DNA from 2 places in the Glutamicibacter endophyticus genome. Region 2 is predicted to be linked to the other one. Evidence: riboswitches for the same ligand, from Rfam matches in the RefSeq annotation. Region 2 holds a riboswitch; the other holds the start of a gene.
What was found. Region 2 has a riboswitch for S-adenosylmethionine ahead of ACJD00_RS13890 (OsmC family protein). Riboswitches for the same ligand answer to the same signal wherever they lie in the genome.
Positions count from the first base shown of each region.

Region 1: linked by a shared signal. The riboswitch ahead of ACJD00_RS01615 (ABC transporter ATP-binding protein) and the one ahead of ACJD00_RS13890 (OsmC family protein) in region 2 are both predicted to bind S-adenosylmethionine.

Region 1 is NZ_CP174200.1:305,577-313,327, reverse strand. Features, by position in the region: gene mmsB (multiple monosaccharide ABC transporter permease) at 1-1,076, shown strand, start outside; gene ACJD00_RS01625 (substrate-binding domain-containing protein) at 1,125-2,195, shown strand; gene ACJD00_RS01620 (acyl-CoA dehydrogenase family protein) at 2,382-3,722, opposite strand; SAM riboswitch class I at 3,741-3,832, opposite strand; SAM riboswitch class I at 4,098-4,199, shown strand; gene ACJD00_RS01615 (ABC transporter ATP-binding protein) at 4,205-5,014, shown strand; gene ACJD00_RS01610 (Fur family transcriptional regulator) at 5,446-5,871, shown strand; gene katG (catalase/peroxidase HPI) at 5,950-7,751, shown strand, end outside.
Region 2 is NZ_CP174200.1:2,969,649-2,977,399, reverse strand. Features, by position in the region: gene ACJD00_RS13895 (SNF2-related protein) at 17-3,211, shown strand; gene ACJD00_RS13890 (OsmC family protein) at 3,277-3,813, opposite strand; SAM riboswitch class IV at 3,846-3,981, opposite strand; gene ACJD00_RS13885 (NAD(P)/FAD-dependent oxidoreductase) at 4,248-5,423, opposite strand; gene ACJD00_RS13880 (Gfo/Idh/MocA family oxidoreductase) at 5,478-6,515, opposite strand; gene ACJD00_RS13875 (amino acid ABC transporter ATP-binding protein) at 6,516-7,262, opposite strand; gene ACJD00_RS13870 (amino acid ABC transporter permease) at 7,259-7,751, opposite strand, start outside.

The DNA.
Region 1 (7,751 bases), 850 kb from region 2:
TGGTGCTGGTCATCATCGCCGGGCATATCGACCTGTCGGTCGGCTCCATTGCGGCCTTCGTCGGTATCGCGGTGGCCATCGCCATGCGCGACTGGCATCTGCCCTGGTGGCTGGCGATCGTCTTCGGCCTGGTGCTCGGTGCCGTTATCGGTGCCTGGCAGGGGTTCTGGGTCGCATACGTGGGGATCCCGGCCTTCATCGTCACGTTGGCGGGCATGATGCTCTTCCGTGGGTTGAACCAGTTCGTTGGCAAGTCCAACACGGTCCCGGTTCCCGAGGACTTCCAGTTCATTGGCGCCGGTTATTTGTGGGAAGTCGGGCCGGTGACCGGTTACAACAACCTGACCCTGCTCCTGGGCTTGGGTGCGGTGCTCTTCTTCATCCTCAGCAGCCGCCGGGCCCGCATTAAGAACCGCACCCTCGGTGCCGTGGTTGCCCCACTGTGGGTCGACGTCACCAAGGTGACGCTGATTTCGGCGGCCGTGCTCTACGCGACCTACCTGTTTGCCACCGGACGACCGGGCACCTCGATCCCGATTTCCGGTCTGATCTTGCTGGTTCTCGTGCTGATCTACGGTTTCATCTCCACGCGCACCATTCTGGGCCGTCACGTCTACGCGGTGGGTGGCAATAAGCACGCCGCCGAGCTCTCCGGTGTGCGCTCGAAGAAGGTCAACTTCCTGGTCATGATGAACATGTCGATTCTGGCCGCGCTGGCCGGCATGATGTTCGTCGCCCGTTCCACCGCATCCGGCCCCTTCGACGGCGTGATGTGGGAACTCGACGCAATCGCCGCAGTGTTCATCGGCGGTGCGGCCGTCTCCGGCGGTGTCGGTACGGTCATGGGGTCGATCATCGGTGGTCTGGTGATGGCCGTCTTGAATAACGGTCTGCAGCTGCTCGGTGTGGGTGCGGATGCCACCCAGATCATCAAGGGTCTGGTGCTGCTGGCCGCCGTGGCCTTCGATGTCTACAACAAGACCCAGGGCAAGCCTTCGATCACCGGCCTGCTCATGCGTTCCTTCAATAAGCCCTCCACCCCAGCACCCCCAACCCCGGAAAAAATTTCCGTCTAGTTCAGTTCGTCACCCACCTGAGAGAAAGTGAAAACAATGAAGTTCACCATGCGAAAGCTTGCTGCCACCGCGGCCATCGCGGCTCTGGCCCTGACCGGCTGTGGCCGTCAGACCGACACCGGATCCGAAGCCAGCGGCTTCGAAGAGGGTTCGGCCATCGGCGTGGCCCTGCCGCAGAAGACCAGTGAAAACTGGGTGCTGGCCGAGAAACTGTTCAACGACGGACTCAAGGATGCCGGCTTCGAGCCGATCGTGCAGTTCGCCAACGGCGGCGTCGCCGAACAGCAGAATCAGATCAGCGCCATGGTCACCAACGGCGCCAAGGTCATCATCGTCGGCGCCATCGACGGCTCGCAGCTGGGCACCCAGTTGGCCGCCGCCAAGGAAGCCGGGGCGACCGTGATCGCCTACGACCGTCTGGTGACCAACACGGAGAACGTGGACTACTACGTGGCCTACGATAACTTCCAGGTCGGCGAGCTGCAGGGCAAGGCACTGCTCGAGGGGCTCGAGAAGAAGGGCAAGGCTCCCTACAACATCGAGCTCTTCGCCGGTTCCCCGGATGATGCCAACGCCGATGACTTCTTCAACGGAGCCATGAGCGTGCTGAAGCCGAAGATCGACGACGGAACCCTGAAGGTACTCTCCGGGCAGAAGTCCTTCGAGCAGGCCGTAACCCAGGGCTGGAAGTCCGAAAATGCGCAGAAGCGCATGGACACCATCTTGACCGGTAACTACGGCAAGGAAGACCTCGATGGTGTGCTCTCCCCGAATGACACCCTGGCCCGCGCCGTGCTGACCTCGGTCAAGGCTGCCGGTAAGGATCTTCCGGTGGTCACCGGTCAGGACTCCGAGGTCGAATCGGTGAAGTCGATCATGGCCGGGGAGCAGTACTCCACGATCAACAAGGACACCCGCAACCTGGTGGCCGAGGCGATCGATATGGTCAAGGCACTACAGGCTGGTGAAGAGCCAAAGGTCACCGATGCAGAGTCCTTCGATAACGGCTCGAAGACCGTTCCGGCGAATCTGCTGGATCCGCAGATCGTAACCAAGGAGAACGTCACCGAGGCATACGCCGACGATCCGGTGCTTGGCCCGATTACCGAAGGCAAGTAACGGCAGCACGTAGCTTCAAAAAGTCGCTGGCCCCAGACTTCTGTCTGGGGCCAGCGCTCTTTGTGTCCACGGGGATGATCGAGCGTGTCATCGATCGCTGTCCCGGGCCGAGGCACGGGACAGTTCATCGCGACGAGTTTGGTCAGAGTTCCGCGTCAGTTCCGGCGCATGGGAAGCCAGCCGCCTCTAGAATCCGCCAGTGGTGTTGGTATGAGACGTTGAGGTCACCTCGCCGGTTACCGACAGGCGCTTGGGTTGCACACCGTTGATTTCGTAGTCGCCAACGATACGTGACTTGTAGACCGCAGGATTGTGGGTGGCGATGGTGCGCGCATTGCGCCAGTGCCGGTCGAAGTTAAAGGACGCTCGGGTGGCCGAAGCCCCCAGCCCGTCGAAAAGCTTATTGGTGGCAGCGATAACCATGGGCTGCACTACGCTCTGCGCGCGGTTGGCGGCCAGCTCACACACGGCGAAACGCTCGTGGTCATTGAGGTTGCTGTCGGCCAGCGCGGCTTCAACCTCCAAAACGGCCCCCATCACCACCGCATCGCTGGCGAACACCGCACCGGAGACCTCCCCGACCAATTGCAATACCTGTGGTTCCTGATGCACCGGCACGCCGGTGCCGGTGGAGAAGCTGCGGGTACGCGACTGAACCGCCAGGCGCATGTCGTTCAGCGCCGACCGGCCGATACCTGCCTGGACCGCAAGCAGCACGAGCTGGAAGATCGCGGCTTCCGGATCGATGGGGTCTTCGGGCATGAAGCTATCTACCGGGACATTGCTGAATTCGGTGGTGCCGGTGCCGGTCAGTTGCTGGCCGAACCCGTCCCAGTCATCGATGATTTTAACGCCGCTGTGCTGGGTGGAAACCACGGCAATGTGACGCCCCGGGCGCTGCGGGTGGCTGACCGCGACGGTGGTCCAATCCGCGAAAATGGTGCCGGTGCAATAGTACTTTTCGCCGTTAACGACCCAGCGGCCATTGACCTCACTGACGGCCGTATTCAGTGTCCCGAGCGGATTGCCGCCCTTTTCGGTGTAGGCGTTACCGACGATATGTCCGGACGCAATGCGCGCGATCCACTTTTTACGCAGTGCCTCGTCCTCAAGCCGGAGCACATGCTCGGTGAAGGCAATATGCGCCCGCCACAGTTGAGCAATGTGGGAATCCGCCTCAGCCAACTCGATCAACAAGCGAAATACATCCGAAAGCCGTGCCCCGTGGCCACCGGCTTCGACCGGTAACCGCAACGCCCCAAAACGCTCGCGATTGAGCCAGCCGACCTGTTCAAAGGGAAGCTGACGAAGCTGCTCGCGTTCATTGGTTCCGTCAGCGATTTGCGCGAACACCGGACGAAAAATCGCAGCCAGGCGTTCGTACTGCTCATCCGCGCACGGCCCGGGAGTGACCTTTAACAGTTGGCGCACGGCCACCGGCTCTACGTGGTCATCTAGATTACGGGCCGAAGCCCCGGCGGGGTCACTCAATGCGTTGAAGTCCATGTTGGCGTTGTCGAAAGACACTGGAAAAATCCTCATTTCTTTCCATCGGATCTGGCGGTAGCACCGGCCCGTCACGCGGGTGGTTGCTGCGGCGTCGTCGAGCCAGATCTCTCGGCCGCTCTGGATGGGTTCGTAATCATTTGTAGCGTTACGTCCTTTCACGTCCCAAGCCGGGCGTCACAAAGTAACGAGCCGTAGTAGTGACGCCAGTCATACTTCAGGAGATGTAGGCCGGTGGCCACGAAAGGCGCTTCGTCGATCCTTCAAGTTCATCAACGAATCCACACTTATCAAAAGAAGAATCAGAATTTCTCGCGTCCGGCCACCATCTTTCGAAGATTCGTCATGTTACGAAAGGTTTGCCCTCGGTTCATTCGACGCGGTTCGATTGTTGCGGAACCATCCCGAGCGGCCGAGAGATCTGGCTCGACGACGCCGCAGCAACCACCACGCCCATGAACTGGTCGCGGACGGTGCTACCGCCAGAACCGATGGAGATGATCATGGCACTTGCCTACGCACCCGCGCACACCTCAACCAATACTGCCCTGCCGCTGAGCTTCCGCCGGCTTGCACGCACCTTTAGCACACGCAGCGAAACCCGCCGAGTACTGCAGGACTTTAACCTCGAGATCGCCGCCGGTGAACTGGTGGCCATTCTGGGCCCAAGCGGATGCGGAAAATCCACCTTGTTGCGCGCAGCTAGCGGGCTAGATACGCCAAGCTCCGGGCAGGTGCTCATCGGCGACTTGCCGGTGGCCGGGATTGACGAGCGCTGCTCGGTCGCCTTCCAAGAACCAAGACTGCTGCCGTGGCGTTCGATTCGCGAAAATATCGAGCTCGGCCTGCCACTGGGTTTGGACCAGAACGAGGGCACCACCCTGATCGATGAACTGCTCGAGATTACCGGCCTGGCACAGGTAGCCGACGTGCACCCGCAGGAAATCTCAGACGGCCTTGCGCAACGCGTCTCGCTGGCTCGCGCCCTAGCCCGCCGCCCCGGCGTGCTGCTCCTTGATGAACCCTTCGGGGCTCTGGATGCGCTGACTCGACTCGAATTGCAGGAGCTGTTGCGCGCGGTTCACGCGGCCATTCCCACCACAGTGTTGCTCGTGACCCACGATGTCGACGAGGCCCTGCAGTTAGCGGACCGAGTGATCGTACTGGGCCGCGAGGCACCGGGCATTCCGGCCGGCGTCATCCGGGATCTGCGCCTAGACACCGCGGCCGGGCACCAGCGCCGCGACGGCGACTTCGGCGCGCACCGCAACATGTTGCAGGATTTGCTCAGCGTCGATAACCACACCGACTAATACAGCGCACATCGCCCCTGCGGCAGGCCACACCGGTGCATGCGCCTTGCTCCGATCAACCAGCGAGCCACCTAGTTCTCGCACTCCCCCGTGGACCTGCGCTGTCGCGAGACTGGCGTCTTCTGGTTGCCGCCCACGGTGAACTGGTGCCCTCCGGAACACAGGGGAATACTACGTTCACCACTACCGGGCCCAACCTGAAGGATCTCCCGGTGAAACCAAGGCACGGCAGGTTACGTTCGCGCTAGGTGCACCAAAGCCAACTCCGCGAAAATGTGCGCGGCACGGGGCGCCGATTAATGCGGCAACACGAGCCCCCGTTGGAGACCACGAAACCGTACCGAGCGCGTTAAGTTTACGTAACCTGCAACACACCTTTCGTTATCTTGACTCATTCAAAAAAAGCCGTCATGCTGGAGACTGTGACTGAGATGGTCGGAATCGAAGAGGTACTGCGGGCGGCATCCCTGCGCGTGACGCGTCCACGCGTCGCGGTGCTCTCTGCCGTCACCTCGCATCCGCACGCGGACACCGAAACGGTGATCGCAGCGGTGCGTGAACAGTACCCGACGGTGTCTCATCAGGCTGTCTATGACTCCCTTAAGCTCCTCACCGAGCTGGGCGTGGTACGCAAAATTCAGCCTCATGGGCACAGCGCACGTTATGAGGCGCGGGTAGGCGACAACCATCACCATGTGGTGTGCCGCAATTGCGGCATGGTTGCCGATGTGGATTGCTCCGTGGGAGATTCACCCTGCCTTTGCGCCTCGGATGACCATGGCTTCCTGATCGACGAGGCCGAGGTTATCTACTGGGGGCTGTGCCCCGAGTGCCAGTTTTCCTCGCAGACACCGTAACGAATTCACCGCATCCAACGGTCCATAGCCGTCGGGATGCGCGATTATCCCCCAACCCAATTCCCTGGAAGGAACCAAATGTCTGAGAACGCAGGCAAGTGCCCCGTGGTCGGCGCAGGCCGAGTCCACCCAACTCAGGGCAACGCCAACAGTGAGTGGTGGCCCAACAAGCTAAACCTGAAGATTCTGGCCAAGAACACCTCGGTGACCAACCCGGCCGATGAGGACTTCGACTACGCCACCGCCTTCCAGAGCCTGGATCTGGCTGCCGTCAAGGCCGATATCGCCAACCTGCAGAAGGATTCCAAGGACTGGTGGCCAGCAGACTTCGGTCACTACGGCCCGTTCATGATCCGTATGGCCTGGCACTCGGCCGGTACCTACCGTTCGCACGATGGCCGCGGTGGTGGCGGAACCGGTCAGCAGCGCTTCGCCCCGCTGAACGCTTGGCCGGATAACGTCAGTCTGGACAAGGCTCGCCGCCTGCTCTGGCCAATCAAGAAGAAGTACGGCCAGGCACTGTCCTGGGCCGACCTGTTCATCCTCGCCGGTAACGTGGCCCTGGAAGACATGGGCTTCAAGACCTTCGGCTTCGCCGGTGGCCGCCCGGACGTCTGGGAAGCCGACGATGACGTGTACTGGGGTCCGGAAAAGGTATGGCTGGACGACGAGCGTTACAGCGGCGACCGCGAGCTGGAAGCTCCGCTGGCCGCCGTCCAGATGGGTCTGATCTACGTGAACCCGGAAGGCCCGAACGGTAACCCGGATCCGCTGGCCTCGGCCCGCGACATCCGCGAAACCTTCCGCCGCATGGGCATGGACGACCGCGAGACCGTGGCACTGATCGCCGGTGGCCACACCTTCGGTAAGACTCACGGCGCCCACAAGGACGATAAGCTCGGCCCGGACACCGAAGCCGCTCCGCTTGAGGCCCAGGGCCTGGGTTGGGCCAACGGTTACGGCACCGGCCACGGTGACGACACCGTCACCTCGGGCCTGGAGGTCACCTGGACCTACCACCCGACCCGTTGGGACAACGAGTTCTTCCACATCCTCTTCGCCTACGAGTGGGAGCTGTTCGAGTCCCCGGCCGGCGCCAAGCAGTGGCGTCCGAAGGCCGGCGCCGGCGCCGACATGGTGCCGATGGCTCACAACCCATCCCAGCGTCGCGAGCCTCGCATGCTCACCAGTGACCTGGCCCTGCGCTTCGACCCGATCTACTCCGAGATCTCGAAGCACTTCAAGGATCACCCGGAGGACTTCGCCGACGCCTTCGCTCGCGCTTGGTTCAAGCTGACCCACCGTGACATGGGCCCGAAGTCGCGCTACCTCGGCCCAGAGGTTCCGGCCGAGGATCTGCCATGGCAGGATCCGCTGCCGGCCGCTCCGGAGCGCGTGATCGGCGACGCCGAGATCGCTGTGCTGAAGGAAAAGATCGCCGCTTCCGGTCTGACCATCCAGCAGCTGGTCTCCACCGCTTGGAAGGCTGCGGCCTCGTACCGCAGCTCGGACAAGCGTGGTGGCGCCAACGGTGGTCGCATCCGCCTGGAGCCACAGGTTTCCTGGAAGGTCAACCAGCCGGAGCAGCTCAAGCCGGTTATCGCCGTGCTCGAGCAGATCGTTGACGAGTTCAACGCCGAGTCGGACGTGAAGGTTTCCTTCGCTGACGTCGTGGTGCTTGCCGGTAACGTCGGCGTGGAGCAGGCTGCTCTCGCCGCCGGCCACAACATCGTTGTGCCTTTCACCCCGGGTCGCGTGGACGCCACTCAGGAGCAGACCGATGTCGACCAGTTCGCTTGGTTGGAGCCGGTTTCCGATGGCCTGCGCAACTACAACTCCGGCTTCATCAACCTGCCGGCCGAGTATCTGCTGATCGACCG
Region 2 (7,751 bases):
TGAAGGCCGGGTGCTCGTGGCACGAGAATTGAATTTCGCGCAGATCTCCTCCCTACTCAGCACCACCGATGTCGCCAAGGGGCAACTATTGGTGCTCCAACGGCAGGTTAAAAACCTCCGGGCACAGGTTGAAGATGCCTATATGACCTTCGACGGGTCGGTGCTCGGGGTGCGGGCCATGGCCCGTTTCGCGTTCGAAGGGCGCTCCGTGTCGGCCTCAGCCTACTGCGCGGTCGACGCCCACGGCTTTAGCTGCGAGCATGTGGCCGCGCTGCTCCTCGACGCCACCAAGCAACGCCCTGACCTCTTCACCCGCCCGGGGAGCACACGAACACGCGAACCACATTGGCGGATCCAACTAAGCGACCTGCTCCCGCACAGTGCCCCGGTCGACATTCCGGAACTCGAGCCGCTAGGCCTGCTCCTTAAGGTCACCCCAAACAACTACATCGACGACAGCGGCTACGAGGTCAAGGCCCGTCCGGTACACCCCGGAGCCCGTGGCACGAATTGGGTGCAAAGCGGGGTCTCGTGGCGCGGGCTGGCCTTCGATGAACGGTTCGAGGAAGCACAACGCGAGGCCGTCTTCTCTCTGGTCACCCTGCAGAACCACCACCACGGCAGCAACCACAGCTACGGCAACTATTACGGAGATGACTGGGTGGTGCTCAACGGGCTGCCCGGGGAAAAACTTCGGAGCATCTTCGAGCGCATCCGCGCAACCGAGGTGCCGCTCATTAAGCCTGGTGCCGCATCCCGTCAGGTCATCGGCTACCGTGCCGAGCAGGCCCACGGCGGCTACGAATTGACCCGCCACGACGGGCACGCACGCCTCGCGGCACGGATCGAGGCCCCCGGCGCTGAATCGCAGGACTTAGCGCCGCTGGGACGTCCGGCCTTGCTCACCCTGGTCGGTAGCACCCCACTGGATCAATCCGAAACCCTCGAACTGGCCGAGTTCGATGCGCCACTACACGCCTCCCTGCGCTCCCTCGCCCGCCAAGGAGCGATCACCATCCCCGAAGATGCGCTCCCGGAGTTCGAACGCAGCTTTCTGCCGAGGGTGCAGCAAACCGGCCCGCTGACCAGCCCGGATCACAGCTATGCGATTCCCGCCCCGCCACGGCCGGTTCTTGAGGTGGCGTTGGCAACCCGCGAGGAGTTCCTGAGCGTTGATTACCGCTGGGTCTACCCGCAGCACGTCGACCCCAACCCCGAACTCGAGCAAGAGATTATCGACGAGCTCACCGTCGACCTGGCAGAGGTCGAGCTGGGCCCGGTACGTCACCGCCGTTTCCCGTCCGCGACCTTGAATCCCAGCCAGAAGATCGACTTCGTACTTCATGCGTTACCCGTATTTCGGGCGCACCGCGATGTGCGGGTGCTCGAGGACGAGCAACTTCCGGACTACCAGATGGCCGCCGGTTCCGCCCAGGTGCACATCCAGCGGCCACGGAGTAGCAACGACTGGTTTGACCTGGGCATTGAGGTGCAGATCGATGGGCAGAAGGTTCCCTTCGTTCAGCTCTTCGAGGCCCTCACACGCGGTGATAGCTACCTGGAGCTCGATGGACACCGGGTGCTAAAGATCGATGGCGAGGAAATGGAGCGGCTGCGGGCGCTGATCGCCGAGGCCGGAGAACTGTCCAAGGTCACGCCCGAGGGCGTGCGCATGCACAAACTCAGTGTGGATTGGTGGCAGGAACTGGTGGCCCTCGGGATTATCGAGGCCCAAGAGAACGAGTGGCTACACGCCATGCGTCAACTCTCCGACACCGAAACTTTGGCCGAGGTCGAGCTACCGGAGAGTTTCACCGCAACACTGCGTGGCTATCAGTGCCAAGGGGTCGCGTGGCTCGATTTCCTTCGACGACACCAGCTCGGCGGGGTCCTGGCCGATGACATGGGGCTGGGTAAAACCGTGCAGCTCCTCGCCGCCCTCGAACGGGCACGGATCCAGCATCCCGAGCAGCGTTACCTAGTCGTCGCTCCGACCTCCGTGGTGGGCAACTGGGCCAGCGAAGCAGCTCGCTTCACCCCTCAGCTACGCACGGCGACGGTCCTGGCCACCGCGAAGAAGCAACAACGTCCACTGGCCGACACCGTCGGTACGGCGCAACTCGTACTGACCAGCTACGCGATTTTCCGATTGGATTTCGAGCAGTTCGATGCGCTGGGTTTTGACGTGCTCATCTTGGACGAGGCCCAGCAGCTGAAGAACCACGTGTCCAAGGGCTATAAACAGGCCCGGCAGATGGCGGTGCCGACCAAGCTCGTGGTCACCGGCACGCCGATGGAGAACAACCTCACCGAACTATGGGCGCTGGCCTCACTGGCCGCGCCGGGACTGCTCGGTGGCTTGAAGGCCTTCAAGGAGAATTACCTCAAGCCCATAACCGAAGGGGATGCGGGGAAACTGCAGCGGCTTAAACGCCGACTACGGCCATTCATTATGCGCCGCACCAAGGAACAGGTGGTGCCCGAGCTACCGCCGAAGACCGAACAGGTACTCGAGGTTGAGCTTGATCCGGCACATCGGCGCGCCTACGATCGCCGATTCCAACGTGTCCGGCAAGAAGTCTTGGGACTGGTGCAGGATGATGTGGATTCCAACCGCTTCAAGATTCTGCAATCGCTCACCCTGCTCCGTCAGCTGGCTCTGGATCCTTCGCTCGTCGACGAAGGCGACGCGCCGAGCGCCAAACTCGATCTGCTGCGCGACCTGCTGGAGGATGGAGTGTCCGAGGGGCACAAGATTCTGGTGTTCAGCCAATTCACCGGCTTCTTGTCCAAGGCGCGGACGGTAGCCGAAGAGCTGGGTATTGCGCACGGGTACCTTGACGGCTCGGTGTCCGGCACCAACCGAAAAACCCTGGTGGAGGGGTTTTCCGCCGGGGATTTCCCGGTGTTCTTCATTTCGCTCAAGTCCGGCGGGTTCGGCATCAACCTCACCGAGGCGGACTACTGCATATTGCTGGACCCCTGGTGGAATCCTGCCGCTGAAGCGCAGGCGATCGATCGTGCCCACCGCATCGGGCAGGACCGGCCGGTGTATGTCTACCGGTTGGTCTCGCAGAACACCATTGAATCCAAGGTGTTATCGCTCCAGGCCAAGAAGACCGAACTGTTCAACGACGTGCTCTGCGAGCAGCAGGACACGGCCGGTTCGAGCACGCTCTCGGCGCAGGACTTCCTCGAACTGGTTCAATGACAACCGCCGTGGACGACATCCCCGGAGGGGTTCGTCCACGGCGGCCTAGGTCTAACTAATCGGTTCTACCGGGCGACCTTTAGCGCGGTGTTCACCGGGGTCGGGTTCGACAGCAGGTCCAGCACCGGGCAGTACCGATCCACGGTGCGCTGCAGCTCGGCATAACGCTCGTCGCTTTCCGGACCCGAAACGGTCACTTCGATCTCGATATCGCTGAAGCCCGGGCGCACCGCTTCATCGATGGCGAACAGGCCGCGGACATCCAGGCGCCCGGTGGCGGTGATCTGCACATCGTCGACCTGCAGGCCCAACTGCTGGGCGTAGAGCCGGTACACCACCACTTGGCAGGAAATCAGGGCACCCAGCGCGTACTCCACGGGGCTGGCCGCCGCATCATCGCCGCCGAGCGCAGCCGGTTCATCCACGACGAAGTTGTGCTTCCCGGCACTGATCTTGCTGGCCACGGCACCGAACCCGGCTCCCGATACGGCAAAGGTCAGCTTTGCATGATCGGGGTTTTCGGCGATGCGTCCGCTCCAAGCCTCGCCGGCGGCAATCAGCCGTGCGGCACGGTCCTCGACGGTGGAGAGGTTACTGCTCATGGGGAAGATCCCCCTTTCCGGCGCAGAAAAAGCGCCATCGCTTACGGTGCCGACGTTCGGCACCGTCGAATCGTCACCGTCGAATCGTCACCTGGGGCACCCCGCGCACGGCGCGAGAAGGGTTGCCGGTCGACCAGCCAGGGCTGCAAATGATCGACGCTCGTGATTCTGTGGCTCCATGCTCGCAGGTAACAGGAGCCGTGGGTAGGGCGCAGTTCATGCTTCGTCATCTGCCCCAAACAAACGGAGCGTGCCGGGCCACGACTCGCACGTGGCCGGCACGCTCTGGCGACGATGCTAGCCGGTCCGCCTTGCGAGCGGTCAGCTAGGCATCGAATTTAGTGCGGCGGGTGGTTGAGCCACGTCGGACCAACCACCTGCCGGTCAACCGCTCCCGGTGCCGGGATAGGGTTCCTTTTGGCGCAGCGCTTTCGTTACTTCTGCACCGGTTCCCACGCACCGGTTCCAACGCGGCCCTCCAGGGCACCCTCGTGGAAACGGTCCAGGCGGAAGGAACGTAGCACCGGGCTGTTTTCGCCGGTGACGATCTCCTCGGCCAGCAGTTCACCGAGAATCAAGCCAAGGGTCGCCCCGGAGTGGGTGAAGAGCGTGTGCAGCCCATTCACCGAGGGGACCGGACCAACTACCGGTTCGCCATCGCCCGGAATCGGCTTGAGCCCGGCCCCGATGCGCTGGGCGGTCAGCACCGGGTTTCCGGCCAGAACCTTCGAAGCCTCCTCGAGGAGGCCTTGCACCGCCTGCTGCGGCACCGTGAAGTTGCCATCTTCCTCGACGACCACCATCTGCTCGGACCAGTTGGCGTCCAAGACCAGGCGGCCATCGGGGGTGGGACGTACCGCTACACGCGGGGTGTTCAGCACGGTGCGCACCTGGAGATCCACCGGGTCGGTGAAGAGCACGAAGGCGGCCGGGGTAGCATCCGGCACGCTGATACCGAGCTCCGCGAGCTGGGCCGGGACCTCACCACCGGTGGCAAGCACCACCTCATCGGCATCGATGGTGTTGCCATCGGCGAGAGTGACGCCCACGGCACGCCCCTCGCGGACCGCGACGCGCGCGTGCCCGGCATTCTCGATGATCTGTGCTCCCTCGGCCACCGCCTCGGCGGCCAGCGCCGGCACGAAGTCGGGCAAGTTGACCCAGCCTTCGCCGGGGTTGTAAATCGCGCCTTCCTCGGCAACGGCCGCAGGGTCGACATCGGGGGCGAAGTCGGTGATCTGCTCGCGGGTGATCCAGCGGGAGTCATAGCCACCGGAACGCTCGAAGGCAAAGGTATCTCGGAAGCTTTCCCCCGGGGCGGCCCATTTTAGTGCCCCATTGAAGCGCAGATATTCGTGGCTTTCCGGGTGCCGGTTGCTCCAGGTGCGGTAGCGGTCCATGGCCAGCATGCGCAGGTAATGGTAGTCGGCGGAGCGGGCGCCGGAGGAGTTGAGCCAGGCAATGGAACGGCTGGAGGCCCCGTCGGCTAGGGTGCCGGAGGTGACCAGCGTGACCTTGGCGCCGGCGCGTGCTAGATGCATGGCGGTGGAGACGCCGAGGATACCGCCGCCGATCACGGCGACGTGCTTAACAGAGGAAGATGAGGACATGAGTGTGTACTTTCTTCAGAATTGGGGTGGATCTGTGGGCCCGACGGTGCGGGGTTAGGCGGTGACCGTGTCCCGATGAATGGATTCGATCAGACGCAACACCGCCAGGCTGTCGTGTGGGTCGACCGGGACCGGACCGGCGTGGCGCAGGCAGGAGGCCAACGCACGGTAGAACTGCGGGTAGTCCCCGGGCAGGGTTGGCACTTCGCGGGTAGCCTGCCCGGTGGCCAGTTGGCCCCAGTGGGCTTCGGGTTTCTGACCGTACTCGGCTTGCGTGGGGCTCATGCCCGAAGCCAACTGAGGTTCTTGTGGATCGAGCCCAAAGCTGGTGTAGGCCCCGCGGTGCCCTGCCATCTGGAAGCGCGCCCCGGGGGCCGCGTTCAAGCTACTCATGGTCAACCGGGATTCGGTGCCCGAACAGTGTCGGAGCAACACGTGCGCGTCCTCCTCTGCGGTCGCCTGATCGGTCAGCGGCCGCAGGCTGGCTTGCACACTATTCACCGGTCCGAAAAGCTCGATGGCCTGATCGATCAGGTGAGTTCCCAGGTCGAAGAGGATGCCGCCGCCCTGCTGCGCGGTGAGCTCGGCTTTCCAGCTACGCATGCCCTGGGGTTTGAACCATTCGAAACGCGACTCGAAGGTATGCACGGCGCCCAGCGCCTCTTCGCCCAGCAACTTCTTAATGGTGAGGAAGTCACCGTCCCAGCGCCGGTTTTGGTAGACGGTGAGGGTCAACCCCAGCTCGGCGGCCAAAGCGATGAGCTCTTCACCCTGGGCGCTATGCACCACAAAGGGCTTGTCAATGACCACGTTCAACCCGCGCTTGAGTGCTGCACGGGCAATCTCAAAGTGGGTCGGTGGCGGGGTGCCGATCACGAGCAGATCCAACTCTTCCGCTGAGGCGAGAACCTCCCGGTAGCTGGGAACAATGCTGGCGTGCGGGTACGCATCGGCCGCTTGCTGCTGCCGTTCGGAATTCGCGGTGGCGATAAACGAGATCTCGAAGTCCGGGTTGGCGGCCAGCAGGGGTGCATGGAAGACCTTGCCGGAGACGCCGAAGCCGATGATGGCGGTACGGATAGTTGCGGACATCTAGAGCACCTCGTCCAAAAAGCGGCGTAGTCGGTCGGATTTGGGGTTATTAAACAGCTCCTCCGGCGTACCGGATTCGATTACTTCGCCTTCATCCATGAACACCACCTGATCTGCGACCTTGCGGGCAAAGCCCATCTCGTGGGTGACCACCACCATGGTCATACCGCGCTGGCAGAGATCCGCCATCAGGTTCAGCACGCCCTTGACCAACTCCGGATCCAGCGCGCTGGTGGCCTCATCGAAGAGCATGATCTCCGGCTCCATGGCCAGCGCGCGAGCGATTGCTACGCGCTGCTGCTGACCACCGGAGAGATCGCGTGGGCGATGATCGCTACGCTCGGCCAAGCCCACCTCGGCCAGGCGGGCGGCGGCGAGCTCTTCGGCCTTCTTGCGGTTTAGCCCCTTGACCTTCCACGGAGCCAGCGCCACATTTTGCAGGGCCGTGTGATCCGGGAAGAGGTTGAAGTGCTGGAACACCATGCCGATGCGCTTGCGCACATCGTCCGGACGATCTCCCAGAATGGAGGAGCCATTGACGATGACGTCGCCGCGTTTGGGCTCATGTAGCCGGTTGATACCTCGCAACAGGGTGGATTTACCCGAGCCGGAGGGTCCAATGATGCAGGTGGTGGTGCCCGGGGCGACCTTCAGATTGATATTGTGCAGGATCTCGACATCGCCATAGGCCATGGCCATATCGGTCAGTTCTAGCGAGGAACCGTGAAATTCCTTGGTCGCGCTCATGCTCGCTCTCCTTGCGTCGAGGACTGCAGTTCCGAAACTTCCTTCAGCCCGCTGGTCGGGGGAGTTGCCTTGCGGCGTCCGGTGCGGAATTTTTGATCGATGTAGTTGACCAGGTGGGTCAGCGGGACGGTGATGATCAGGTAGAAGATACCGGCGGCCACCAGCGGCGAAAGATTGCCGGTCAGTACCGCGGCATCCTGACCCACGCGGAATAGTTCGCGTTCCATCGGAAGCAACCCGAGGAAGTACACGAGCGAGGAATCCTTGACGATGGCGATGAACTGGTTGACCAAGGCCGGCAATACACGGCGGATGCCCTGCGGGATCACGACCAATACCATGGCCCGGCCATAGGACATGCCCAGCGCGCGGCAGGCCTCGAGCTGTCCCTTTTCGACCGACTGGATGCCGGAACGGAAGATCTCGCCGATGTAGGCACTGGCGATGAGACTGAGCGCGATGATACCCAGTGGGTAGGGGGAGGGGCCG